DNA from 3 places in the Chromobacterium sp. CCUG 76385 genome. Region 3 is predicted to be linked to each of the others. Evidence: predicted binding sites of a transcription regulator. Region 3 holds the regulator's gene; each other region holds the start of a gene.

Region 1 (4,308 bases), on a different contig from region 3:
CAGCGCCATTTCGATGCGTTCGTAGGCGTACTTGTCGTGCATGTAGTGGATGCAGTTCAGCGCCTTGACGTAGGTGGCGGCCAGCCAGTCCATCATCTTCTCGAACTTCGGCATCAGTTCTTCGTAAGTCAGCACGTCGCCGGTGATCGGCTCAAAGCCGTGGGCCACCACCGCGCCGGACTTCTCGTCGCGGCCGCCGTTGATCGCGTACAGCATGGCCTTGGCCAGGTTGGCGCGGGCGCCGAAGAACTGCATCTGCTTGCCGATCTTCATCGCCGACACGCAGCAGGCGATGCCGTAGTCGTCGCCCCAGTACGGCAGCATCAGGTCGTCGTTTTCGTACTGGATCGCGCTGGTATCGATGGACACCTTGGCGCAGAAGTTCTTGAAGCCTTGCGGGAAGCGGGTAGACCACAGCACGGTCAGGTTCGGTTCCGGCGCCGGGCCCAGGTTGTACAGGGTGTTCAGGAAGCGGAAGCTGTTCTTGGTCACCAGGGTGCGGCCGTCTTCGCCCATGCCGCCGATGGATTCGGTCACCCAGGTCGGGTCGCCGGAGAACAGTTGATCGTATTCCGGCGTGCGCAGGAAGCGGACGATGCGCAGCTTGATGACCAGATCGTCGATCATTTCCTGAGCTTGCTCTTCGGTCAGCACGCCGGCGGCGATATCGCGCTCGATGTACACGTCCAGGAAGGTGGACACGCGGCCGAAGGACATGGCGGCGCCGTTCTGCTCCTTAACCGCGGCCAGGTAGGCGAAGTAAACCCACTGGATGGCTTCGCGGGCGGTGGCGGCCGGGCGGCTGATGTCGTAGCCGTACTTGGCGGCCATCTGGCGCAGTTCGTCCAGGGCGCGGAACTGTTCGGACAGTTCTTCGCGTTGACGCATCACTTCGTCGGTGAAGGTCACGTCATTCAGTTCGGCGAACAGCTGCTGGCGTTCCTTGCGCAGGAAGTCGGTGCCGTACAGGGCCACGCGGCGATAGTCGCCGATGATGCGGCCGCGGCCGTAGGCATCCGGCAGGCCGGTGATCACGCCGGACTTGCGGCAAGCCATGATTTCCGGGGTGTAGACATCGAACACGCCCTGGTTGTGGCTCTTGCGATACTTTTCCCAGATTTCCTTGATCACCGGATCCAGCTTGAAGCCGAAGGCTTCCAGGCCGTTTTCGACCATGCGCAGGCCGCCGTTCGGCATGATGGCGCGCTTCAGCGGAGCATCGGTTTGCAGGCCGACGATCACTTCATTGGCTTGATCGATGTAGCCCGCGTCGTGAGCGGTAATGGAAGAGGCGCGGTCGGCCGAAACATCCAGCACGCCCTTGGCGCGTTCTTCTTTCAGCAGCACACCCAGGGTATCCCACAGCTTCTTGGTGCGCTCGGTGGCGCCAGCCAGGAAGCTGTCGTCGCCTTCGTACGGCTTGTAGTTCAGCTGGATGAAGTTGCGTACATCGACCTTGCTCTGCCACTCGCCAGCGACGAAATCGCGCCACGGGTTGGCTTGAGCTGCATTTTGAGTGATGGCGTCCATCTGGGGCCTCCTTACTTGGCTTGGTCCGGTAACGTGTTAGATATTGAACACATGGTACATTCGGAATCGAAAATTTCGTTTGATCTTGATCAAGTAGCGCCCCGCTTGAGGCGCGATTTCGATCCTGCAGCGCAGCATGCCAACTGCCTTCAACATCATTGATTTATCAGTGATTTATAGCAAAGTCGGCGCAATACAGGGTGTACTGCGCCGACTACATTCGAAAACGAACATTCACATGCCGTTTACAGGCCAACAGCCTGTCTCAATGTTCAGACCGCTTTCAGCGTGTGGCGTTCCAGCAAGTACACCACCAGACCGACGCCAAACGCGCCGCCAACGATATTGCCCAACGTAGCCGGCACCAGATTATGCGCGATATCCGCCCACTCCAGCCCCGCCATGCCCTGCAGCTTGGCCAGCGCGAAGAAAGCCATGTTGGCGATGCTGTGCTCGAAACCGGAGAAGAAGAACACGAACACCAGCAGCATGATGATCAACAGCCGCGCCGCTTCATTGCTCAGGCGCATCGGCACCCATACCGCCAGGCAGATCACCCAGTTGCACAGCACGCCCTTCCAGAAGATCTCCATGCTCGAGGCGTGCACCTTATGCTCCACCACGTTGAACAGCAGGTGATCGGCAGGCAATACGCCCATGCCGCCGGCGCCGGCCAGCACGGCGACGAACAACAGCACGCCCAGCAGATTGCCCAGATACACCATCGTCCAGCTGCGCAACATATTGCAGGTGCGGCAGCGGCCGCTAAGCCGGCCGACGGTGAAGTACATCACATTGCTGGTGAACAATTCCACCTTGCACACGATGATGCTGACCAGCGCCACGCCAAAGAAACCAGAAGTGGCGATGTAATAACCGGGGGCGCCGCTGGCGAAGAAGACCTGGCCTAGCTTCAGGCTGACGGCCAGCACAACGGCGATCAGCGCGCCGGCCATGGCCGCGCTGAGCAGATAGCGGCCCGGTTCGGACAGCAGCACCTGCTGCTTGCTGGCGGCCTCGTCGACCACGTAGGCGAGAGTTGAAGAGTGGCTCATGATGTAACGTCTCTATTAAGAATGTGGGTAAGGCGGCGTCGCGCGATGCGGCCGGAGGCGATTCGCATCCGATGCGACTTTGCGAAAATTTTATGTTCGTTTTAGTAAATTCGTGTTTGATACCGATCAATCCATAGCGTACCACCGCCCAAGCCACCCCCACACGGCCAGACTGCAGCACAATCCTTCCACATTTGTGCGAATACCGGCACAAAACACCAGAGAAATGTTGCAGCAGCTCGCCAGCGCAATGCAGACAAACCGTCCCCGCCGGCCTGCCTCGCATCAGCCATGCCTGTTGTAGCGCCGGCATTTCGCTATCACTGGGCCAAGAGACGCGCCCTTGTCATTTCATAGAATACGAAAGAAAAGTTGTTCATTTTTGTAACTTTATTTTCACATTCGAAAATAATTAAGCAATTTCACGCTCGCATATCGTGCGCATTGACGCCGCAATCATCACAATCGAACAATCAAAATTCGAACAATTCAGGCGCAAGCCCATGCTATTCCACCCGGCAGACCATGCCAATAAATCCATTCTCATCAAAGACTTGCACAATCCAAGCACGGAAACGAACCCCATCGCCCGGCTCCCGGCATCTTTGCGTCAGCAGGCAATGACAGACCCAAGAAAGGTAAAATTACGCAATAAATTGCACAGAGCAATCACTCAAATTTCAAACTTGTGGCAAGGATAAAAAATGACCATGGCAAAATTACCCATGCGCAATCATTTTATAAAATAGAAAATTTAGTGAAATTTAATTCCACAAAAAATGAATTTAAAGGATATAAAACCAATAAAAAAATATTGTCATTTAGAATTTAGAAAACCAGCCATCCCTCAGGCATGTTCATTTGTTCATTTGGTGACAAAATTATCTTGATTAGAATCAACTGATGTTCTTAAATGTGTACCTTGCTAACTACAAATGCCCTTACGATGGGCAGCAATTAAGCAAGACGCGGTTCACAAACAACGACATACAGAGAACCCCGTCGGCAACAGTTCGATCCGCCCCCCGCCACAAGCCGACAACGCCGGCGGCGGAGGATGGAAACCCGGAATTTGCGAAATATCGTTTGAAAAGGCACCTCATCATGTCACAAGCAATCGCCTCAACCGCCTCCCGCTCCGGTTCGTCCGGCTGGACCAAGCACGACACCACCTGGATGCTCGGCCTCTATGGCACCGCCATCGGCGCCGGCGTCCTGTTCCTTCCCATCAACGCCGGCATCGGCGGCCTGTGGCCCCTGATGCTGATGGCCATCCTGGCCCTGCCGCTGACCTTCTTCGCCCACCGCGGCCTGACCCGCTTCGTACTGTCTGGCAGCAAGGAAGGCGCCGACATCACGGAAGTGGTGGAAGAACACTTCGGCGTAGGCGCCGGCAAGATCATCACCTTGCTGTACTTCTTCGCCATCTACCCGATTCTGCTGATGTACAGCGTGGCCATCACCAACACGGTGCTGTCCTTCCTCAATAACCAGCTGCACATCGACGTGGGCACCGGCATCGCCACCCGCGCCGTGTTCTCGCTGGCGCTGATCCTGGGCCTGATGTCCATCGTCCGCCTGGGCGGCCAGATGATCGTCAAGGCGATGAGCATCCTGGTCTACCCGTTTGTGGTGGTGCTGATGCTGCTGGCCCTGTACCTGATCCCGCAATGGAGCGACACCGCCATCCGCCACGCCGGCAGCCTGGGCGACGCCGTATCCA
Region 2 (4,308 bases), on a different contig from region 3:
GTTCGCTCGCGGCGGACTGGCCATTGCGGTTGACCACCAGCCGGGAGTGGACCCGGGTGAATTCATCCTCGATGTCGAACACCAGATCGACGCGGTCGATCAGAAAGGCAGGGGCCTGGTAATCCTTGCGATACTTCACTTCCGGCTGTTGGGCCATGCGTGTCTCCTTATCGTCCGGCTTGTGGCCGGCCTCATGCATAGACAGAACGGCGCCTGCTGGCGCCGCTCGTTGTTGTATCGTTTCCGCTCAGCGGCTGGCGATCCACTTGCCGCCATTCGGCAGCAGCTTCAGGCGGCAGGTGTCTTCGGCGGCCGGTTGCAGCGTCACGTCGAAGCTCATCAGCTCGTCGCGGCGGAAAGCGTGCAGCTTGATCTTGTCGCCGGCCTGATAGCGGGCGATCTGTTTGTCCAGATCGACGGCGCGCAGCTTGTCCACCGCCACCACCACGTCGCCGCCGGACAGGCCGGCCGCCTGCGCGGCGCCGCCATCCAGCACCTGGACCAGCTTGACGCCGGCGGCATCACCTGCGGTCTTGACGCCCAAGGCCAGCGGCGCCGGCTTGCCGGCGAAGGCGTCCACCACGCCGCCGCGGTCGGACGCGCCCTGCGCCGCCTCGAATTTCAATTCGACGCCCTGGCTGGCCAGCAGTTCAGCCAGCGGCAGGTCTTGCGTGGAACGCAGCGCCAGGTCGAAGAAGGGCTTGAGTTTGAGGCCGGTGGTTTCGATGGCGATCTTTTCCCACTCGTCCTCCTCCAGGCCCTTGCCGTCCGCCAGCCACTTGGCCCACAACGCGCGCATCACGTCGTCCAGCGACTGCTTGCCCTTGCTGTCGCGGCGGATCAGCAGGTCCAGCGCCAGCGCCGCCAGCGAACCCTTGGTGTAGTAGCTGACGATGCTGTTGGGGCTGTTCTCGTCCTGGCGGTAATACTTGGTCCAGGCTTCGAAGCTGGACTGCTCCAAAGTCTGCTTCAGTCTACCGGCCCCGCGTTGCACGCCGGTGATGGTTTCGGCCAGCAGGCCCAGGTAGCGCTTCTCGTCGATCAGGCCACTGCGCACCAGCGCCAGGTCGTCGTAATACGAGGTGATGCCTTCAAACGCCCACAGCAGGCGGGTATGGCCTTCGCGGTTCAAATCGTACGGGGTGAAGGCCGCCGGCTTCATGCGCTTCACGTTCCAGCTGTGGAAGTATTCGTGGCTGATCAGGCCCAGCAGCTTCAAGTAGCCGTCGCTGATTTCGGCGGCGCCCGGCACCGGCAAATCGTCGCGATTGGCCACCAGCGCGGTGGACGCGCGGTGCTCCAGGCCGCCGTAGATGTCTTTGCCGACAAACAGCATGAAAACATAGCGATCGAACGGCGCCGGCTCGCCAAACAGCTGGATCTGGTATTCGCAAATTTTCCGGGTGTCTTCGGCCAGGCGCTTCAGATCGCCCTGGAAACGGCCGGATACGACAAACTCATGCGGCACGCCGCAGGCTTTGAAGCTGACCTTTTTGAAATTGCCCAGTTCTACCGGGTGATCGATCAGCTCGTCGTAGTTGGATGCCTGATAGCGGCCGAAGCCGCTCTTCTTTTTGACGTCCGCAGCCGGCAGGCTGGTGGCCAATTTCCAATCAGCATAAGACTTGCCGTCCGGCGCGTGGATGTCCATCGAGCAAGGCTCGTCCTGATAGCCATCAGCGGCCAGGAACACGCTGGTGCCGTTGAAGAAACCGCGTTCGGCGTCCAAATAGGCGCCGCGCACCGACAGATCGTAGGCGTACACTTGATAGCGCAGGGTCAGCGCGCCCTTGGCCGGCTCGGCTTGCCAGCGGTTTTTGTCCAGCTGGCGCAATGCCACCGTCTTGCCGCTGGCTTCCGCCGACAACGATACGATATGCTTTGAAAATTCACGTATCATATAACTGCCGGGAATCCACGCCGGCAGGAAAAAAACCTGGCCATTCTTGGCTGGCTGCAAAACGGTAACCGTGACTTCGAACATGTGGGCTTCCGGCGATGCCGGCCGCAGAGTGTACTGTACTGGGATGGACTGGATCATGATCTGCCTGCATGCGTTGCAAAACGCGATGATTTTAGCATTACCGCGCCGCAAGCGCCGCCAATTGTGCCGTATTGATCCATGTCAATAAGCCTTGCCTGCATGCCAATACAATTGCATGAGTGGCAATTTGGACTGTTTACGATTGCCATGCGAGTAGTACCACGGCAAGAACATGCCGGAACGGCCAAGCCGCCCATCCAGCTGGTTGGCGGTAAATGCTTGATTTAGAATAAAGGCATTGGTCTGGTGGGGAATTTGGTGCTGTCGGAAAGGCTGGCGAGCTGCTAATACAGACATCGAAGCCTATCGATACAGGTCAAGCACTTGCCCCAACCATGCTGTTTCGGTTCCCGCGACGTGCCACCGCTTCATGCAGCAGATTGGGCTGCGTTGAAAAAGTTCAAGTCGCTACGGTTTGTTCATGTTCTGAGTTAGCAACCTTGGAGAAAACCTTAATGGAAACGCAACCCACTTATAACTATAAGGTGGTGCGCCAATTTGCCATCATGACCGTAGTTTGGGGCATCGTCGGCATGTTGGTGGGCGTGGTCATCGCGGCCCAGCTGGTATGGCCGGAGCTCAATTTCGGGCCCTGGTTCCACTTTGGCCGCCTGCGCCCCCTGCACACCAATGCCGTCATTTTCGCCTTTGGCGGTTGCGGCCTGTTCGCCACTTCCTACTATGTGGTGCAGCGTACCTGTAACGTCCGGCTGATTTCAGACAAGCTGGCCGCCTTCACCTTCTGGGCGTGGCAACTGGTCATCGTGCTGGCCGCCATCACCCTGCCGCTAGGCTTGACCTTCGGCAAGGAGTACGCCGAGCTGGAATGGCCGATCAAGCTGCTGATCGCCGTGACCTGGGTGGTGTACGCCATCGTATTCTTCGGCACCATCGCCATCCGCAAGGTCAAGCACATCTATGTGGCCAACTGGTTCTACGGCGCCTTCATTCTGGCCGTGGCCTTGCTGCACATCGTCAACTCCGCCTTCGTGCCGGTGACGCTGTGGAAGTCCTATTCCGTGTATTCCGGCGCCGTCGACGCCATGGTGCAGTGGTGGTACGGCCACAACGCCGTGGGCTTCTTCCTGACCGCCGCCTTCCTCGGCATGATGTACTACTTCGTGCCCAAGCAGGCCGGCCGACCGGTTTACTCGTATCGTTTGTCCGTGGTGCACTTCTGGGCGCTGATCTTCACCTATATGTGGGCCGGTCCGCACCACCTGCACTACACCGCGCTGCCTGACTGGACCCAATCCGTCGGCATGGTGTTCTCGCTGATTCTGCTGGCGCCGTCCTGGGGCGGCATGATCAACGGCATCATGACCCTGTCCGGCGCCTGGCATAAGCTGCGCACCGACCCGGTGCTGAAGTTCCTGGTGGTTTCGCTGTCGTTCTACGGCATGTCCACCTTCGAAGGCCCGATGATGTCGATCAAGACCGTCAACGCGCTGTCCCACTACACCGACTGGACCATCGGCCACGTGCACTCCGGCGCGCTGGGCTGGGTGGGCTTCATCACCATCGGCTCGATGTACTACCTGATTCCGCGCCTGTTCGGCCGCGACTCCATGTTCAGCGTCAAGCTGATCGAAGCGCACTTCTGGCTGGCAACCGTGGGCGTGGTGCTGTACATCGCCTCGATGTGGATTTCCGGCGTGACCCAGGGCCTGATGTGGCGCGCCCTGAACGCGGACGGCACGCTGACCTACGCCTTCGCCGAGTCGGTCAAGGCCAGCTACCCCTACTACTTCGTGCGCTTCCTCGGCGGCGCCCTGTACCTGTCCGGCATGCTGCTGATGGCTTACAACACCTTCCGCACCGTCTCCGCCGGCCGCGCCGTGGATGCCAAGATTCCGGCAGTCACCGCACAAGCACATTAAGGGGGCGAAAGAAAAATCATGGACAAAATCCAAAAACTGATCGAAGAACATGTCGGCTGGCTGATCGTGCTGACCCTGCTGGTGATCAGCGTGGCGGGCCTGGTGGAAATCCTGCCGCTGGCCTTCCAGAAATCCGTGACCGAGCCGGTAGCCGGCGTGAAGCCTTACACCGCGCTGCAGCTGGCTGGACGCGACATCTATGTCCGCGAAGGCTGCTACAACTGCCACTCGCAGATGATCCGTCCCTTCCGCGCCGAAACCGAGCGTTATGGCCACTACTCGGTGGCGGGCGAGTCGGTATACGACCATCCGTTCCAGTGGGGCTCCAAGCGCACCGGCCCCGACCTCGCCCGTGTAGGCGGCCGCTACTCCGACGAGTGGCAC
Region 3 (4,308 bases):
ACATGGAAGCCCCCTCTGGCTTACAATCAAGAATAGTTATCATCATAGAGACAAACAAGAATGATTGTCAATAACATCGAAAGAGAATGGAAACCAAATACAACAGTCGCCGCCGTCATTGAGCGCGATGGGCGTTTTTTGATGATCGAGGAGGAAACAGCGGACGGGCTGCGCCTCAATCAGCCGGCCGGTCATCTGGAGCGCGGCGAAACCCTTCTGCAGGCGGCCATCCGCGAAACGCGCGAGGAAAGCGGCTGGCATTTCACCCCGCGCGGCTTGGTCGGCGTTTACCTGGCGGACCGCGCCGGCAGCGACATCACCTATCTGCGTTTCGCCTTCGCCGGCGACGCCGCCGCACCCGAAAGCGCCGTGGCACTGGATGAGGGCATCGTCGCCGTGCACTGGCTGACGCGCGAGGAGATCGCCGCCCAGTCCCAGCGGCTGCGCAGCCCGGTGGTGATGCAATGCATCGACGACTATCTTAATGGCATACTGCATCCGCTGGAATTGATACGCGACCTGCGCTGAGCCCCCACCGGATACCGCCTATGATCAAAGCCCTGCTGGCCTTATTGCTCTTTTTCGCCCTGCCCCAGGCCTTCGCCGATGCGCTAAACATCTGTTATCATTACCGATGTTCCAGGCATGCCTCCTTCGAACTATCCGCAGAGGAGCGTGATTGGCTGGCGGCGCGGCTATCCCAAGCCGATACGGCGCAAAACGAGCGCGAGGCGGCAGCAGACGCGGTTCAGACCCTGTACTTCATCGCCGCGCGCGATATGCCGATCTGGCAGGACAAGGGCGGCAATTTCCATGACGGCCCGGCCGAAGGCCGGATGGATTGCGTGGACCACAGCAGCAACGTCACCACCTTTCTGCGCTACCTGGATAGCCAGGGCTGGTTGAAATTCCACCATGCGGCGCCACCTGAATGGCGCGCGCCGCATATCCTGGACTTGCACTACACCGGCGTGCTGCACGACAACACCGCCAATCAGGACTGGGCGGTGGACACTTGGTTCAAGGATTTCGGGGAACCGCCCGTGGTGGTTCCCCTTTCAGTTTGGATGACGGGTTACGAGCCACCGGCCGTACCCGAGCCTGTCAAACAGGCAAGCAACAGCAAGGAAGGAAGCACCCCGTGACGGGTAAGAAACGCATCGTCGTCGGCATGTCCGGCGGCGTGGATTCGTCGGTAACGGCCTGGCTCTTGAAGCAGCAGGGCCATGAAGTGATCGGCGTGTTCATGCAAAACTGGGAAGACGACAACGACGACGAATACTGCTCCATCAAGCAGGACGCGCTGGACGCGATGAGCGTGGCCGACATCGTCGGCATCGACATGGAAATCGTCAACTTCGCCAAGGAATACAAGGACCGCGTGTTCTCGTACTTCCTCAAGGAATACTCGGCCGGCCGCACGCCGAATCCGGACGTGCTGTGCAATGCCGAGATCAAGTTCAAGGCCTTCCTCGACTACGCGATGGAACTCGGCGCCGACTGCATCGCCACCGGCCACTACGCGCGCAAGATGGAACAGGACGGCGTCCATTACCTGATGAAGGCGGTGGACCACACCAAGGACCAAAGCTACTTCCTGTACCGCTTGCAGCAGCATCAGCTGGCAAAAGCCATCTTCCCGCTGGGCGACATCAAGAAGACCGAAGTGCGCCAGCTGGCCGAGCAAGCCGGCCTGCCCACCGCTGCCAAGAAGGACTCCACCGGCATCTGCTTCATAGGCGAGCGGCCGTTCCGCGAGTTCCTGCAGCGCTATCTGCCCACCTCCCCCGGCCAGATGGTGACGCCGGACGGCAAAGTCGTGGGCGAGCACATCGGCCTGATGTACTACACGCTGGGCCAGCGCAAGGGTTTGACGATTGGCGGCAGCAAGGACGGCAACGGCGAGCCGTGGTTCGTCGCCGGCAAGGACATCCCGGACAACAAGCTGATCGTGGTGCAAGGCCACGACCACCCGCTGCTGCTGAAGCCGACGCTGTCCATGGCCGATCTGAGCTGGACGCTGCCGGACGCGCCGGCGCCAGGCGACTACAGCGCCAAGAACCGCTATCGCATGGCCGATGCCGCCTGCTCGCTGTCGCCCATCGTGGACGGCCAGGCCAGCCTGCGTTTCCAGGAGAAGCAATGGGCCGTCACCCCAGGCCAATCGGCTGTGCTGTACCACGGCGACATCTGCCTGGGCGGCGGCATCATCCGGTAAGCCCTGGCGGCGGCCATCATCCACGGGCATGAAAAAGGCAGGTCAATGACCTGCCTTTCGCTTTTCCATCAAGCCGGAATCAGTGCCCGTTGGCGTGAGAACAGCCGGAGATCAGGTTCTTCAGATCGTCCACTTTCACCAGCTGGATATGCTTGTGATCGACGGCGATCCAGCCCTGCTGCTGGAACTTGGACAGCGTGCGGCTGACGGTCTCCAGCTTCAGGCCGAGGAAGCTGCCGATCTCCTCGCGGCTCATGCGCAGGATGAAGTCGTTGGCGGCGAAGCCGCGGGTAGACAGGCGCTGCGACAGATTCAGCAGGAAGGCGGCAATGCGCTCCTCCGCCTTCATGTTGCCAAGCAGCAGCATGACGTTCTGGTCGCGCACGATTTCGCGGCTCATCAGCCGGTAGAAATGATGCTGCAGGCTGGGGATGTCGCGGCTCAGCGTCTCCATGCGGCCAAACGGCAGCTCGCACACCTCGCTGTCCTCCAGCGCGATGGCGTCGCAGCTGTGGTTGCCGGTGGAAATGCCGTCCAAGCCCATCAGTTCGCCGGACATCTGGAAACCGGTGACTTGTTCGCGGCCGTCCTGGCTGGCGACGCAGGTTTTGAAGAAGCCGGTGCGCACGGCGAACAGCGACTTGAAAGACTCGCCGCTATGGAACAGGTACTCGCCTCGCTTCAGACGGCGGCTCTGCCGAATCACCGTATCGAGCTGGCTCATCTCCTCGCGATTGAGGCCAACCGGGAGACACAGCTCGCGCAAACTACAGCTGGAGCAAGAGACTTTCAAACTATGCAGGGGTATGTGGTTGTGTTCTGACATGCTGTATGGGCTGCAAGCCGGTAAAGGTTGACCCTTATCAATACTGAGTTCACGGGTTTTCCGCAAATTTACCAGTACACCAGAAGTTTTTCCATCAGAAAACGACATGAAAACCACCCATCCTTATTCTCCCGCTCATTTTGAGTTTGATCGCGAGCTGATCGAACGACTGGATGGCTCAGGGCCGCGGTACACATCGTACCCGACCGCGGATCGCTTTACATCCAATTTTTCCGAAAGCGACTATCTGCTCCGCTTGAAGCAGCGCCGCATCGGCGCCAACCGCAAGCCTTTATCGCTTTACGTGCACATACCGTTTTGCAACACGGTCTGTTTCTACTGCGCTTGCAACAAGATCATCACCAAGGACAAGAGCAAGGCCGACATCTATCTGGACTATCTGGAAAAGGAAATCCGCCTGGTGGCCGAGCAGCTTGGCTGCCGCGAAAAAGTCATCCAGCTGCACTTTGGCGGCGGCACGCCCACTTTCCTGTCCGATGCCCAGCTTGAACGATTGATGGGCATGCTCTCCACCCATTTTGAATTCATGCCAGATGGAGAATATTCCATAGAGATAGATCCGCGCAAGGTTTCGCGCGAAACGATGCAAAAACTGGCGAAATATGGCTTCAATCGCATCAGCGTCGGCGTGCAGGACTTCGAGCCGGCGGTGCAGAAGGCGGTCAACCGCGTTCAAAGCGAAGAGGAAACCCGCGCCGTGATCGAAGCCGGACGCTCGGCCGGCATCCAGTCGGTCAGCCTGGACCTGATCTACGGCCTGCCGCTGCAGACGCGCGAATCGATGCTGCGCACGCTGGAAACCGCGCTGGCGCTCGACCCGGACCGGCTGGCGCTGTACAACTACGCCCACCTGCCGACGGTATTCATGCCGCAGCGCCGCATCCATGAGGCCGACCTGCCGCCTGCCGGCGTCAAGCTGGACATCCTGCAGGACGCGGTGAAGATGCTGACCGATGCCGGCTATGTATTCATCGGCATGGATCATTTCGCCAAGCCGGACGACGAGTTGGCCGTCGCCTTGCGCCAGGGCCGGCTGCAACGCAACTTCCAGGGCTATTCCACCCACGCCGACTGCGACATGCTGGGCTTCGGCGTGTCATCCATCGGCAAGATCGGCGCCTGTTACACGCAGAACGACAAGACGCTGGAAGGGTATTACGCCGCGCTGGATCAGAAAAAGCTGCCGGTGGTGCGCGGCCTGACGCTGGACAACGACGATGTGCTGCGCCGCACCATCATCCAG

Evidence for each region. Region 3 encodes FNR, which switches genes on or off when oxygen is low (the NO sensors DNR and NnrR bind a similar motif). Its sites were predicted from a motif close to TTGATNNNNATCAA; they were not measured.
Region 1: pflB (formate C-acetyltransferase) is a predicted target of FNR. The motif match lies at 1,610-1,623, and genes of this name have one in related genera.
Region 2: ccoN (cytochrome-c oxidase, cbb3-type subunit I) is a predicted target of FNR. The motif match lies at 2,351-2,364, and genes of this name have one in related genera.

What each region holds. Positions count from the first base shown of each region.
Region 1 is NZ_JAUCGU010000018.1:34,782-39,089, reverse strand. Features, by position in the region: gene pflB (formate C-acetyltransferase) at 1-1,530, opposite strand, end outside; gene QUG01_RS12650 (formate transporter FocA) at 1,803-2,585, opposite strand; gene QUG01_RS12645 (serine/threonine transporter) at 3,690-4,308, shown strand, end outside.
Region 2 is NZ_JAUCGU010000013.1:71,387-75,694, reverse strand. Features, by position in the region: gene pepN (aminopeptidase N) at 1-157, opposite strand, end outside; gene QUG01_RS10755 (M61 family metallopeptidase) at 248-2,041, opposite strand; gene QUG01_RS10750 (hypothetical protein) at 2,126-2,341, opposite strand; gene ccoN (cytochrome-c oxidase, cbb3-type subunit I) at 2,500-3,924, shown strand; gene ccoO (cytochrome-c oxidase, cbb3-type subunit II) at 3,943-4,308, shown strand, end outside.
Region 3 is NZ_JAUCGU010000011.1:21,906-26,213, reverse strand. Features, by position in the region: gene QUG01_RS09465 ((2Fe-2S)-binding protein) at 1-4, opposite strand, end outside; gene QUG01_RS09460 (NUDIX hydrolase) at 61-528, shown strand; gene QUG01_RS09455 (hypothetical protein) at 549-1,145, shown strand; gene mnmA (tRNA 2-thiouridine(34) synthase MnmA) at 1,142-2,218, shown strand; gene fnr (fumarate/nitrate reduction transcriptional regulator Fnr) at 2,298-3,044, opposite strand; gene hemN (oxygen-independent coproporphyrinogen III oxidase) at 3,151-4,308, shown strand, end outside.